Regions from separate parts of the Streptomyces sp. NPDC089915 genome, predicted to be linked through region 2. Evidence: riboswitches for the same ligand, from Rfam matches in the RefSeq annotation. Region 2 holds a riboswitch; the other holds the start of a gene.
The links. A riboswitch is a leader RNA that binds a small molecule or an ion and turns the genes downstream of it on or off. The one in region 2 is predicted to bind cobalamin.
Positions count from the first base shown of each region.

Region 1: linked by a shared signal. The riboswitch ahead of AB0O29_RS06655 (ribonucleoside-diphosphate reductase subunit alpha) and the one ahead of AB0O29_RS01085 (CoA-acylating methylmalonate-semialdehyde dehydrogenase) in region 2 are both predicted to bind cobalamin.

Region 1 covers NZ_JBFBGN010000013.1:46,410-53,736, reverse strand. The annotation lists gene AB0O29_RS06660 (ribonucleotide-diphosphate reductase subunit beta) at 183-1,199, opposite strand; gene AB0O29_RS06655 (ribonucleoside-diphosphate reductase subunit alpha) at 1,199-3,592, opposite strand; cobalamin riboswitch at 3,739-3,873, opposite strand; gene AB0O29_RS06650 (GNAT family N-acetyltransferase) at 3,929-4,426, opposite strand; gene AB0O29_RS06645 (YbdD/YjiX family protein) at 4,518-4,715, opposite strand; gene AB0O29_RS06640 (carbon starvation CstA family protein) at 4,712-6,913, opposite strand; gene AB0O29_RS06635 (GntR family transcriptional regulator) at 7,043-7,327, opposite strand, start outside.
Region 2 covers NZ_JBFBGN010000002.1:47,598-54,924, reverse strand. The annotation lists gene AB0O29_RS01095 (short-chain fatty acyl-CoA regulator family protein) at 1-607, shown strand, start outside; gene AB0O29_RS01090 (cobalamin-binding protein) at 614-1,528, opposite strand; cobalamin riboswitch at 1,577-1,762, shown strand; gene AB0O29_RS01085 (CoA-acylating methylmalonate-semialdehyde dehydrogenase) at 1,954-3,453, shown strand; gene AB0O29_RS01080 (acyl-CoA dehydrogenase family protein) at 3,450-4,604, shown strand; gene AB0O29_RS01075 (enoyl-CoA hydratase/isomerase family protein) at 4,601-5,686, shown strand; gene mmsB (3-hydroxyisobutyrate dehydrogenase) at 5,683-6,585, shown strand; gene AB0O29_RS01065 (enoyl-CoA hydratase) at 6,582-7,327, shown strand, end outside.

The DNA of each region.
Region 1 (7,327 bases), on a different contig from region 2:
CCCCGCTCCGGAACACTCCCGGAGCGGGGCCTTCGTTTGTGGGGGGTCGTCCGCGTGGGTCGCGCGGTGCGGCGTACCCGGATCACACCACCGCCGGTGAGCGACGGTCAGACCCCCACGTCCTGAATGTCAAGTCGTGGGCGATTACCGGCCGTTGCTTCCTGTGGAACACGACCGGATGACTAGAAGTCCTCGTCCAGGTCGACGGTGCCCTCGACGGCCACCTGGTAGGCCGACGGGCGGCGCTCGAAGAAGTTCGTCAGCTCCTGGACGCCCTGGAGCTCCATGAACGAGAACGGGTTCTGCGAGCCGTACACCGGCGGGAAGCCGAGGCGCACCAGGCGCTGGTCGGCGACGCACTCCAGGTACTCGCGCATCGAGTCGGTGTTCATGCCCGGCAGGCCGTCACCGCACAGGTCACGGCCGAACTGCAGCTCCGCCTCCACGGCCTCCTTCAGCATGTCGGTGACCTGCTGCTGGAGGGCGTCGTCGAAGAGCTCCGGCTCCTCCTTGCGGACCGTGTCCACGACCTCGAAGGCGAAGTTCATGTGCATGGTCTCGTCGCGGAACACCCAGTTGGTGCCCGTCGCCAGCCCGTGCAGCAGGCCGCGCGAGCGGAACCAGTACACGTACGCGAAGGCGCCGTAGAAGAACAGGCCCTCGATGCACGCGGCGAAGCAGATCAGGTTCAGCAGGAAGCGGCGGCGGTCGGCGGCCGTCTCCAGCCGCTCGATCTTCTCGACCGAGTCCATCCACTTGAAGCAGAACTGCGCCTTCTCGCGGATCGACGGGATCTCCTCGACCGCGTCGAAGGCGGCCGCGCGGTCGTCCGGGTCGGGCAGGTAGGTGTCGAGCAGCGTCAGGTAGAACTGGACGTGCACGGCCTCCTCGAACAGCTGGCGCGACAGGTACAGGCGCGCCTCCGGGGAGTTGATGTGCTTGTACAGCGTCAGGACCAGGTTGTTCGAGACGATCGAGTCGCCCGTCGCGAAGAACGCGACCAGACGGCCGATCATGTGCTGCTCGGCCGGCGTCAGCTTCGCCAGGTCCGCGACGTCGGAGTGGAGGTCGACCTCCTCCACCGTCCAGGTGTTCTTGATCGCGTCCCGGTAGCGCTCGTAGAAGTCCGGGTAGCGCATCGGGCGGAGCGTGAGCTCGAAGCCCGGGTCGAGGAGGTTCTTCTTCTCGGTGGAGCTCATTACTGGCAGGCCTCGCAGGACTCGGGGTTCTCAAGGGAGCAGGCCAGCGCCTCGGCGTCCATGGCCTGCGGCAGCTGGGTGGGGGCGGCGGCGGGAGCCGGGACGGCCGCGCCGGAGGCCGCGCGGGCGATCTTCGTCGCCGGGCGCGAGCGCAGGTAGTACGTGGTCTTCAGGCCCTGCTTCCAGGCGTACGCGTACATCGAGCTGAGCTTGCCGATGGTGGGCGTCTCCAGGAACAGGTTCAGCGACTGGCTCTGGTCCAGGTACGGCGTACGGGCCGCCGCCATGTCGATCAGGCCGCGCTGCGGGATCTCCCAGGCCGTGCGGTACAGCTCGCGGACCTCCTCGGGGATCCAGCCGAAGCCCTGGACGGAGCCGGAGGACTCGCGCAGCGCCTCGCGGGTCTGCGCGTCCCACACGCCCAGCTTCTTGAGGTCCTCCACCAGGTAGCCGTTGACCTGGAGGAACTCACCGCTGAGGGTCTCGCGCTTGAAGAGGTTGGAGACCTGCGGCTCGATGCACTCGTACACGCCCGCGATGGAGGCGATCGTCGCCGTCGGGGCGATGGCGAGGAGCAGGGAGTTGCGCATGCCGGACTCGGCGACCCGGGCGCGCAGGGCGTCCCAGCGCTCGGGCCAGTGGCGCTCGGTGTCGTAGTGGTCCGGGTGCAGGACGCCCTGGGCGGTACGGGTCTCGGCCCAGGCCGGGAGCGGGCCGGAGCGCTCGGCGAGGTCGCAGGAGGCCTCGTACGCGGCGAGCATGATCCGCTCGGCGATCTTCGTGGACAGCGCCTTGGCCGCGGCGGAGTCGAAGGGCAGGCGCAGCTTGAAGAAGACGTCCTGGAGGCCCATCGCGCCCAGGCCCACCGGACGCCACTTGGCGTTCGAGCGGCCGGCCTGCTCGGTCGGGTAGAAGTTGATGTCCACGACGCGGTCGAGGAAGGTCACGGCCGTGCGGACGGTCTCGTCCAGGCGCTCCCAGTCCATGTCCCCGTCGGCGACGAACGCGCCGAGGTTGACGGAGCCGAGGTTGCAGACGGCCGTCTCGCCGTCGTTGGTGACCTCGATGATCTCGGTGCAGAGGTTGGAGGAGTGGACCACCGTGCCCGGGAGCGCGGTCTGGTTCGCCGTCCGGTTGGAGGCGTCCTTGAAGGTCATCCAGCCCTGGCCGGTCTGTGCGAGGGTGCGCATCATGCGGCCGTACAGGTCGCGGGCCGGCATCGTCTTCTTGGCGAGCCCGGAGGCCTCGGCCTTGACGTAGGCGGCGTCGAACTCGTCGCCGTACAGGTCGACCAGCTCGGGGACGTCGGACGGGGAGAACAGCGACCACTCGGCGTCGGCGTTCACGCGGCGCATGAACTCGTCCGGGATCCAGTGGGCGAGGTTCAGGTTGTGGGTGCGGCGCTGGTCCTCGCCGGTGTTGTCGCGGAGCTCCAGGAACTCCTCGATGTCCGCGTGCCAGGTCTCCAGGTAGACGGCGGCGGCGCCCTTGCGGCGGCCGCCCTGGTTCACGGCGGCGACGGAGGCGTCGAGGGTCTTCAGGAACGGCACGATGCCGTTGGAGTGCCCGTTGGTGCCGCGGATCAGCGAACCGCGGGCGCGGATGCGGGAGTACGACAGGCCGATGCCGCCGGCGTGCTTGGAGAGGCGGGCGACCTGGTGGTAGCGGTCGTAGATGGAGTCCAGCTCGTCCAGCGGGGAGTCGAGGAGGTAGCAGGAGGACATCTGCGGGTGCCGCGTACCCGAGTTGAACAAGGTGGGGGAGGACGGCAGGTAGTCGAGGCGGCTCATCAGCCGGTGCAGCGAGGCCACCTCCTCGACGGCGCGGACGCTCTCGTCCTCTGCCAGGCCGCAGGCCACGCGCAGCATGAAGTACTGCGGGGTCTCGATCACCTGGCGGGTGATCGGGTGGCGCAGCAGGTAGCGGCTGTGCAGGGTGCGCAGGCCGAAGAAGCCGAAGCGGTCGTCCGCGCCCTCGGCGAGCGCGTGCTCGACCAGGGCGTTCAGCCGGGCGGCGTGGGCGGCGACGAACTCGGCGGTGCGGTCGGCGATCAGGCCCTCGCGGTGGCCGACGGCGACGGACTCGGCGAAGGAGGACGAGCCCTGGCCGGCGGCCTCGTCGGCGACGGCCAGCGTCAGCAGGCGGGCGGCGAGCCGGGAGTAGGCCGGGTCCTCGGAGATCAGGCCGGCCGCGGCCTCGGTGGCGAGCCCGCGCAGCTCGGCCTCGTCGGCGGCGGCGCTGCGGCCGCGCAGGGCGGCGGCGGCGATCCGGCCGGGGTCGGTGTCGGGGAGGTCGGCCGTGAGCTCGGTGAGGGTCCGCAGCAGCGCGGCCCCGGGACCTTCTGCTTCGGGGTGGTCGGACTCGGCGCGCGGTGCGGCGGGCGCGATGGTCACGGGGGAGCTCTCCCTCACTCGGCCCGGTCATCGGCGGAGCGGGGCGCGAGCGGGCGCATGCGGGCGCGCGCAGAAGCGCGTTCGGCACCGCATGGCGTCCACCGGCCCAACCGCGAGGCCCGGACGAATCGACACCCCGGCTCGGTCGATCCGGGGGCACTGCCGGCAGGTCTTCGGACTCGCGGATACGCCCGTGGGCGTACGTCACACCGTTGCGGGACAGTTCCGGATTCCCACCGGATTCCCCTGCGGCGGCAGCAGCCATGAGCATACATGTGGGGGCGACCTGATGCGGTAGCCCCCACATGTTGTGTCGGGCGCATGCGGAGCGTGTCGTCACAGCTCCAGTCGGTACGTGAGCAGGGGCAGTTCCGGGACGGGCGACCAGTCCCGTTCGGGCGTACGGGTGAACCCGAGCCGCCCGTAGATCCGCTGGGCCCCGCGCATGGCCGGCTGGGTGGACAGCACCAGCGCGGTGACCCCCTCCAGGGCCCGGGCCCGTTCCACGCAGGCCCGTACGAGGGCCTCCCCGACCCCCTGGCCGCGGGCCTCGGCGGCCACCGCGAGCATCCGGAACTCGGCGTCGTGCGGGCCGGCGATGTCCGCGAGCCGGCTCCCGGGTGCGGCGAAGGTCACCCCGCCGAGGAGCACCCCCTCGCGCACGGCGACGAGCACCTCCCCGTCCCCGGCCCGGCCGGCGACGTCGCGGAGCACGTTCAGGTAGCGGTCGCCGTCGCCCGATTCGAGCAGCCCGTCCCCGGTGTAGGCCAGCCCGGTGATCTCCCCGAGCCGCCCGTACTCGTCTTCCCTTGCCGTCCTGATCTCGAAGTCCATGCCCCCGAGTGTGCGCCACGGCCCCGGCATGCCGAAGGCCCCGCCGTCCCGGTGGGGGACGACGGGGCCCTCGGTGACCCTCGGTGGCCGTTCAGCAGCAGCGGAAGCCCTCGCGGGGGTCCGCCTCTCGGGCGTCGGTGCGGGCCCGTTCGAACGCGCGGCGGGTCAGGACCTCGGCCGCGGGGTCGTGGGAGCGGGCGTGGGCGACGTAGCGGTCGTACGCGGCCTCGCCGGAGAACTCCCGTACGTAGTACCGCGCCTTCGCCAGCGCCCCGCGGACACCGCTCACGCGACGGGGTCCTTCACCCGGCCGCCGCCCCCGTCGAGGCCGGCCGCGGCGAGCTCGGCCTTCTCCTCGGCGGTGGCGATCAGGCCCGCCGGGGCGATGATCTTCGACTCGGACCACGGGACCTCGGAGAGGCGGACCGAGTCCGGGGCGGAGGCGGCCTTGAAGCAGATCCGCGCGGCGTCCACCAGGACGATGATGATCAGGACGGCGAAGAGGGCCGAGAGGACCCCGTCGACCGTGGCGTTGGTGACCACGGTGTGCATCTCGTCCATGTTCTTGGCGGGCGGCAGCACCTTCCCGGCGTCGATGCCGGTCTGGTACTTGTCGCGCTGCGCGAAGAAGCCGATCTTCACGTCGTCGGAGAAGACCTTCTGGTAGCTCGCGGTGAGGGTGACGGCCACGTCCCAGGCCAGCGGGACGCCGGTGACCCAGGCCCACTTGAGGCGGCCGGACTTCACCAGCAGCGTGGTGCAGACCGCCAGGGCGACGGCGGCGAGCAGCTGGTTCGCGATCCCGAACAGCGGGAAGAGCTGGTTGATGCCGCCCAGCGGGTCCTTGACGCCGACCCACAGGAAGTAGCCCCAGCCGCCGACGACGACCGCGCTGGCCACCCACACGCCCGGCTTCCAGCTGATGTCCTTGAAGGACTTGTGCACGTTGCCCAGGGTGTCCTGGAGCATGAACCGGCCGACGCGGGTGCCCGCGTCCACCGTCGTCAGGATGAACAGGGCCTCGAACATGATGGCGAAGTGGTACCAGAACGCCTTCATCCCGGCCCCGCCGAACACGGAGGAGAAGATCTCCGACATCCCGAGCGCGAACGTGGGCGCGCCGCCCGTGCGGGAGAGCAGGCTGGTCTCCTCCACGTCCTTGGCGGCCTGCGCCAGCGCCTCGGGGGAGATCGCGAAGCCGAGGTGGCCGACGGCCGCCGAAGCGCTCTGGACGGTGGTGCCGATGACCCCGGCGGGGGCGTTGACGCCGAAGAACAGGCCGGGCTCGATGATGCAGGCGGCGATCACGGCCATGACGGCGACGAAGGACTCGGTGAGCATCGCGCCGTAGCCGATGACCCGGATCTGGGTCTCCTTCTGGATCATCTTCGGGGTGGTGCCCGAGGCGACCAGCGAGTGGAAGCCGGACAGGGCCCCGCAGGCGATGGTGATGAAGACGAAGGGGAACATCGAGCCGGCGAAGACCGGGCCGTCGCCGCGCGTGGCGAAGTCGGTGACCGAGGGCATCTTCAGCGTCGGCATCGCGATGACCACGCCGACCGCCATCAGCGCGATCGTGCCGACCTTCATGAAGGTGGACAGGTAGTCGCGCGGGGCGAGCAGCAGCCACACCGGGAGGACGGAGGCGAAGAAGCCGTACCCGATCATCCAGAGGACGAGGGTCTCCTTGTCCAGGGTGAAGAAGTCGGCCCAGGAGGACTCGGCGACCCAGCCGCCCGCCACGATGGCGAGCAGCAGCAGCGCGACGCCGACGACGGAGACCTCGGTGACCCGGCCCGGGCGCAGGTAGCGCAGGTAGACGCCCATGAAGAGGGCGATCGGGATGGTCATGCCGATGGAGAAGACGCCCCAGGGGGAGTGCCCCAGCGCGTTGACGATGACCAGGCCGAGCACCGCCAGCAGGATGATCATGATGGTGAACACGGCGAGCAGGGCGGCGGCCCCGCCGACGGGCCCGATCTCGTCCCGGGCCATCTGGCCGAGCGAACGGCCGTCGCGCCGGGTGGAGAAGAACAGGGTCACCATGTCCTGGACGGCGCCGGCGAAGATGACGCCCGCGACGATCCAGATGGTGCCCGGCAGGTAGCCCATCTGCGCGGCGAGGACCGGGCCGACGAGCGGTCCGGCGCCGGCGACGGCGGCGAAGTGGTGGCCGAAGAGCACGCGCCGGTCGGTGGGGTGGAAGTCGACACCGTTGTCGAGGCGTTCGGCGGGGGTGGCCCGGGTCTTGTCCAGCTTCAGCACGCGGTTCGCGATGAACCGCGCGTAGAAGCGGTAGCCGATGGCGTACGAGCCCAGCGCGGCGGCGAGCAGCCAGGCCGCGGAGATCTCCTCACCGCGGGAGAGCGCGAGCACGCCCCAGCCGACCGCCCCGATGAGGGCCACGAGCACCCACACGGCGATCGACTGCGGGGTGGCTCTCGCCGCCGGTGTCCGCTGCGTCCCTGTTGCTCCCGGTTCCGACATGATCCTCGTCCCCTCGTTGATCATCTGCGTAAGCGCACGGAATCTACGGGGGGTTACCGGTGGACGTAAGCCCCCGTCCGTATAGCGGTACGAGCGTCCACCGGGGTTCGAAGGGTCGTCAACCGTTGATCACACAGCAGGTCGCTGGAGACGGGCAACGAACTTATAACGGTCGCCGCGATATACCGATCGCACCCATTCGACCGGTTCGCCGTCGGCGTCCAGCGAGTGCCGCGAGAGCATCAGCATGGGCAGGCCCACGTCGGTGCCGAGCAGCCCGGCCTCGCGCGGGGTGGCGAGCGAGGTCTCGATGGTCTCCTCCGCCTCCGCGAGCCGGACGTCGTACACCTCGGCGAGGGCGGTGTATAGGGAGGTGTACTTGGCCAGCGAACGGCGCAGCGCGGGGAAGCGCTT
Region 2 (7,327 bases):
GTACGACATCGAACGCCTCACCGACCACTTCGGCATCGGCTACGAGACCGTCTGCCACCGCCTGAGCACCCTGCAACGCCCCAGGCTGCGCGGGGTCCCCTTCTCCTTCGTCCGGGTGGACCGGGCCGGGAACATGTCCAAACGGCAGTCCGCGACCGGATTCCACTTCTCCCGCGCGGGCGGCACCTGCCCGCTGTGGAACGTCTACGAGGCCTTCGCCGCGCCCAGCCGCATCCACGTCCAGGTCGCCGCCATGCCGGACGGGCAGCGGTACCTGTGGACCGCCCGGGCCGTCACCCGCCACCGGGGCGGCTGGGGCGAGCCCGGCAAGACCTTCGCCATCGGCCTCGGCTGCGAGATCCGGCACGCGTCCCGCCTCGTCTACTCCGACGGCCTCGACCTCGGCAACGCCTCCGCCGCCACCCCCATCGGCATGGGGTGCCGGCTCTGCGAACGCCTCGACTGCCCCCAGCGCGCCGTCCCGCCCCTGGGCCGGACCCTGACCGTCGACGAGAACAGCAGCACGTTCATCCCCTACCCCGTGGCCCGGGACCGGGACCGGGACCGGGACCGGGACCGGGACGGGGACCTCGACCTCCACGGGTGATCCGGCTCAGCCCAGCCGCCGGGCCTCCGCCCCGGTCACCGGGTCCCCCGCACGCACTCCGTGGAGCACGTGGGCGAGCACCTCGGCGCCCCGGACCACGCGGGGGCCCGGACGGTTGAAGTACGCGGGCCCGTCCAGGACCCACACCTCGCCCGCCCGCACCGCCGGCAGTTCGTGCCAGCCCGGCAGCGCCGTGAGCAGGTCGATCTCCGCCAGGGTCCGCTCGAGCGGGAAGCCGCAGGGCAGGAGGAGCACCACGTCGGGGCGGGCCTCGCGGACCGCCTCCCACGTCATCGGCCGGGTGTGCTCGCCGGGCTCCGCCAGCAGCGGTTCCCCGCCGGCCGCGGTGATCTGCTCCGGCACCCAGTGGCCGGCGGGCCACAGCGGGTCCAGCCATTCGACGGCGACCACCCGGGGCCGGGCCCTGCCCCGGGTGAGCCGGCGGACCTCGTCGAGCCGGCCGCGCAGTGCGGTGCGCCGACGCTCGGCCCGCTCCCGTACGCCCAGCAGATCGCCGACGGTGACCAGGCAGTCCAGGACGTCGTCCAGGGTCTTGGGTTCCAGGCTCAGCACCCGGGGCCCGGCGTCCATCACGCGCACGGCTCGGGAGACGGCCTCGTAGGACACCGCGCAGACGTCGCACAGGTCCTGGGTGAGGAGGACGTCCGGCGCCAGGGCCCCGAGCGCCTCGGAGTCCAGGGTGTAGAGCGAGGAACCGGAGTGGGCCGCCCCGCCCACGGCTTCGGAGATCTCCCGGCTGCTGAGCTCGTCCGCGGCGAATTCGGCCCGGGTGACGACGGGTACGGAGGCGATCTCGGCGGGCGGCCAGTCGCACTCGTGGGTGCGTCCGACCAGGTCGGAGGCGAGTCCGAGGTCCACCACGATGTCCGTGGCCGCCGGAAGCAGGGAGACGATGCGCATGCCCCGACTCTAGGCCTGCCCGAGTGGCGGCTCTGGACTTACTAGGACGTCCAACTATATGTTCGTGGCACAAGGTCCGCGGTGCAGGGAAGCCGGTGAGAAACCGGCACGGTCCCGCCACTGTGACCGGGGAGTGTGCTGCCATCCACACGCCACTGACGAGGGCTGTCGGGAAGGCGGGCGGCGCGCGGTGATCCGGGAGTCAGGATACCGGCCGCGGATGTTCCGTGTTGTCCACGAGGATGGAGCAGACACGCATGGCACCGGTTTGTACCCACGACCCTGGTGATCCGGCGGAGCGCACCCACACCACTTCCGTGCGCTCGTAGTCCCCACGGCCTTCCGCAGCGGCGCACTCCCATCGGGGTGCCGTCCGCCGGTCCGCCGTGCCATCCCCGGATCCAACCTGACGAGAGCAGGCACCCATGGTCCGTGAACTCACCCATTTCATCGGCGGGAAGCACACCACCGGAACCTCCGGTCTCTTCGCCGACGTCTACGACCCGAACACCGGCACCGTCCAGGCCCGCGTCCCCCTGGCCGGACGGGCCGACACCGAGGCGGCCATCGCCAACGCCGCCGAGGCGCAGGCCGATTGGGGGCAGTGGAACCCGCAGCGCCGCGCTCGGGTGCTGCTGCGCTTCCTCCAGCTCGTCGAGGGCGAGCGCGAGAGCCTGGCCCGGCTGCTGTCCGCCGAGCACGGCAAGACCGTCGCCGACGCCCACGGCGACCTGCAACGCGGCTTGGAGGTGGTGGAGTTCGCCGCCGGGATCCCGCACCTGCTCAAGGGCGAGTTCACCGACAACGCGGGCACCGGCATCGACGTCCACTCGCTACGCTCGCCGCTGGGCGTGGTCGCCGGGATCACCCCGTTCAACTTCCCGGCCATGATCCCGCTCTGGCAGGCCGCACCCGCCCTGGCCTGCGGCAATTCCTTCATCCTCAAGCCGTCCGAGCGCGACCCCTCCGTACCGCTGCGGCTCGCCGAGCTGTTCCTGGAGGCCGGGCTGCCGCCGGGCGTCCTCAACGTCGTCAACGGCGGCAAGGAGTCCGTCGACACCCTGCTCGAGGATCCCCGCGTCCAGGCGCTGGGGTTCGTCGGCTCGACGCCCATCGCCGCGCACATCTACGCGACCGCCGCGGCCCACGGCAAGCGCGCCCAGTGCTTCGGCGGGGCCAAGAACCACATGGTCGTCATGCCCGACGCCGACCTCGACCAGGCCGTCGACGCACTCATCGGCGCCGGTTACGGCTCGGCGGGCGAGCGCTGCATGGCCATCTCCGTCGCCGTACCCGTGGGCGAGGAGACGGCCGACCGGCTGGTCGCCGCCCTCAGGGAACGCATCGCGAAGCTGAGGATCGGCCGCTCCGACGACCCGGATGCCGACTTCGGGCCGCTGGTCAGCCGCGACGCCCTCGACCGGGTCCGCCGCTACGTCGACATCGGCGTCAACGAGGGCGCCGAACTCGTCGTCGACGGCCGCGACTTCACCCTCCCCGGCCACGAGAACGGCTTCTTCGCCGGCGCCTCCCTCTTCGACCGGGTCTCCCCGCAGATGCGCGTCTACCGCGAGGAAATCTTCGGCCCCGTCCTGTGCGTGGTCCGGGCCGCCGACTTCGAGGAGGCGGTGCGCCTGCCGAGCGAGCATCCGTACGGCAACGGCGTGGCGATCTTCACCCGAGACGGGGACACCGCCCGCGAGTTCACCCGCCGGGTGGGCGCCGGCATGGTCGGCGTCAACGTCCCCATCCCGGTGCCCGTCGCCTACCACACCTTCGGCGGCTGGAAGCGCTCCGGCTTCGGCGACCTCAACCAGCACGGGCCCGACTCCATCCGCTTCCACACCCGCACCAAGACCGTCACCTCGCGCTGGCCCTCCGGGGTCAAGGAAGGCGCGAGCTTCACCATCCCGACGATGGGGTGAGCGCCGTGACCACCACCCTCACCGAGGACCAGCTCGCCCTGGCCGAGGTCACCCTCGACTTCGCCCGCGAGCAGCTGGCCCCCCACGCCGTGGCCTGGGACCAGGACAAGCACTTCCCCGTCGACGTCCTGCGACGGGCCGCCGCACTCGGCCTCGCCGGCGTGTACGTCCGCGAGGACCACGGCGGTTCGGGCCTGTCCCGCAGCGACGGCGTCCTGGTCTTCGAGACCCTGGCGACGGGCTGCCCGTCCATCGCCGGATACCTCTCCATCCACAACATGGTCGCCTGGATGATCGACCGCTTCGGCGACGCCGCCCAGCGCGCCCGCTGGCTGCCCGGCCTCTGCTCCGCCGAGGTCCTGGGCAGCTACTGCCTGACCGAACCGGGCGCGGGATCGGACGCCGCCGCACTGCGCACCCGCGCGGAGCGGCAGGGCGACCACTACGTGCTGACCGGCGTCAAACAGTTCATCTCCGGTGCCGGATCGGCGGGACTGTACGTGGTCATGGCCAGGACGGGCGAGCCGGGGCCCGGCGGGATCTCCGCGTTCGTCGTCGAACGCGAGGACCCGGGGGTCTCCTTCGGTCCCAACGAGCGCAAGATGGGCTGGAACGCCCAGCCCACCCGCCAGGTGATCCTCGACGGCGTCCGCGTCCCCGCCGACCGGCGGCTCGGCGCGGAGGGCGACGGCTTCCGCATCGCCATGAACGGCCTCAACGGCGGCCGTCTCGGCATCGCCGCCTGCTCGCTCGGCGGCGCCCAGAGCGCCCTGGACCGCTCGGTCACCCACCTGGCCGACCGGGAGGCCTTCGGGAGCCGGCTCCTGGACCGCCAGGCGCTCCAGTTCCGCCTGGCCGACATGGCCACCGAGCTGGCCGCCGCCCGGGCACTGGTCCGGCAGGCGGCCGAGGCCCTCGACACCGGGGACCCGCTGGCCCCCCGGCTGTGCGCGATGGCCAAGCGGTTCGCCACCGACACCGGCTACGCCGTCGCCGACGCCGCCCTCCAGCTCCACGGCGGCTACGGCTACCTCAGCGAGTACGGAATCGAGAAGATCGTCCGGGACCTGCGGGTCCACCAGATCCTGGAAGGCACCAACGAGGTCATGCGCGTCATCGTCGCGCGCGGACTCACGGAGACCCTGCGATGACCCACCACACCCCGGCCCAAGACGGCCACGTCCTCACGAGTACTGAGGGCCATGCGGCCTACCTCACCCTCAACCGCCCCAAGGCCCTCAACGCCCTGAGCCACCCCATGGTGCTCCGCATCGAAGAGGCCCTCACGGCCTGGGCCGCCGACCCCGCGATCGAGCTGGTCGTCATCCGGGGCGCCGGCGACCGGGGCCTGTGCGCGGGCGGGGACATCCGGGCGATCCACGAGGACGCCCGCACCGGCGGCACCGCCTCGGCGGACTTCTGGCGCGACGAATACCGCCTCAATGCCCTGATCGCCCGCTACCCCAAGCCGTACGTGGCCCTCATGGACGGCATCGTGATGGGCGGCGGAGTCGGAGTCTCCGCGCACGGCAGCGTCCGCATCGTCACCGAGCGGTCGAAGGTGGCCATGCCCGAGACCGGCATCGGCTTCGTCCCCGACGTCGGCGGCACCCACCTCCTCTCCCTGGCCCCCGGTGAACTCGGCACCCACCTGGCCCTGACCGGCGCACCCGTCGGCGCCGCCGACGCCCTGCTGTGCGGGCTCGCCGACCACTTCGTCCCCGCGGCGGCGCTGCCCGCACTGGCCCGGGAGCTGGCCGTGGACCCCGTACACGCCGTCCTGGAGCGGCACGTGGCGCAGCCTCCCGCCGGGGAGCTGGCCTCCGCCCGCGCATGGATCGACCACTGCTACGCCGCCGGCACCGCCGAGGAGATCGTCACCCGGCTCCTCTCCTCCGGCGTCCCCGACGCGAAGGACGCGGCGCAGACCCTGCTGTCCAAGTCCCCGACGGCGGTCAAGGTCACCCTGGCCGCGCTGCGCCGGGCCCGCCGCCTCGGACCGCTGGAGCGCGTCCTGGAACAGGAGTACCGCGTCTCGTGCGCGGCCCTGTCCTCACCGGACCTGGTCGAGGGCATCCGCGCACAGGTCATCGACAAGGACCGCACCCCGCGCTGGTCCCCGGCCACCCTGGAGGAGGTCCTGCCGGCGGACGTGGAACGGTACTTCGCCCCGCTCGACGCGGACGAGCTCCGGCTCGGCGCGGCCCTTTCGTCCCAGGAGGTCGTCTGGTGACCAGTACCGTCGCGTTCATCGGGCTCGGCCACATGGGGGGACCCATGGCGGCCAACCTCGTCAAGGCCGGACACCGCGTCCTCGGCTTCGACCTCGTCCCCGGCCTGCTCGCGGCTGCGGTCTCCGCCGGAGTCGAGGCAGCCGGCTCCGCGGCCCAGGCAGCCGCGGGAGCCGATGTGGTCGTCACCATGCTGCCGGCCGGCCGCCACGTCCTCGCCCTCTACGGAGAGCAGGGGCTGCTGGCCGCGGCGCGGCCCGGGACCCTGTTCATCGACTGCTCCACCATCGACGTCGCCGACGCCCGCGCCGCCCACGAGGCCGTCGTCGCGGCCGGCCACCGGGCGCTCGACGCCCCGGTGTCCGGCGGGGTGGTGGGCGCCGAGGCGGCCACGCTCACCTTCATGGCGGGCGGTGGAGAGGCGGAGTTCGCCGCCGCCGAGCCGCTGCTCGGCGCCATGGGCAGGAAGGCCGTGCACTGCGGCGGGCCGGGGGCCGGCCAGGCCGCGAAGATCTGCAACAACATGATCCTCGCGATCTCGATGATCGGGGTCAGCGAGGCGTTCGTCCTCGCCGAGAGCCTCGGCCTGGACCACCAGGCCCTCTATGAGGTCGCCTCCACCGCCTCCGGCCAGTGCTGGGCGCTCACCGTCAACTGCCCCGTCCCCGGACCGGTGCCGACCAGCCCCGCCAACCGGGACTACCGCCCCGGTTTCGCCGCCCCCCTCATGGCCAAGGACCTCGGCCTCGCCGCCAACGCCCTGCGCGCCGGCGGAGTCGACGCGCCCCTGGGCCTCAAGGCCGCCGAGATGTACGCGGCGTTCGCCGCCTCCGAGGGCGCTGACCTCGACTTCTCCGCGATCGTCCGCACCCTGCGACCCCAGAACGGAAACCCCGCATGACCGCCTACGAGACCATCCTCCTGGAACGCAAGGGCCGCGTCGCCCTCCTCACCCTCAACCGGCCCGAGGCGCTCAACGCCCTCAACCTCCGGGTGATGCGGGAGGTGGTGGCCGCCGCCGAGGAGCTGGACCGGGACCCGGAGGTCGGCTGCATCGTCCTCACCGGCTCCGCCAAGGCCTTCGCCGCGGGCGCCGACATCAAGGAGATGCGCCCGCAGGGCTACATGGACATGTACCTGTCCGACTGGTTCACCGCCTGGGACCGCCTCGGCCAGGTCCGCACCCCCACCCTCGCCGCGGTCTCCGGATACGCCCTCGGGGGCGGCTGCGAGCTGGCGATGCTCTGCGACATCCTCCTGGCGGCCGACACCGCCAAGTTCGGGCAGCCGGAGATCAAGCTGGGCGTCATCCCGGGCATCGGCGGCTCCCAGCGCCTCACCCGCGCCGTCGGCAAGGCCAAGGCCATGGAGCTGTGCCTGACCGGACGCACCATGGACGCCGTCGAGGCCGAGCGGGCCGGACTGGTCTCCCGGATCGTCCCCGCCGACGAACTCCTCACCGAGGCGCTAGCCGTGGCCACGACCGTCGCGGAGATGTCCAAGCCGGTCGCGATGATGGCCAAGGAGTCCGTGAACCGCGCCTTCGAGACCACCCTCGCCGAAGGCGTCCGCTTCGAACGCCGCCTCTTCCACGCGGTGTTCGCCACCGCCGACCAGAAGGAGGGCATGTCCGCCTTCGTGGA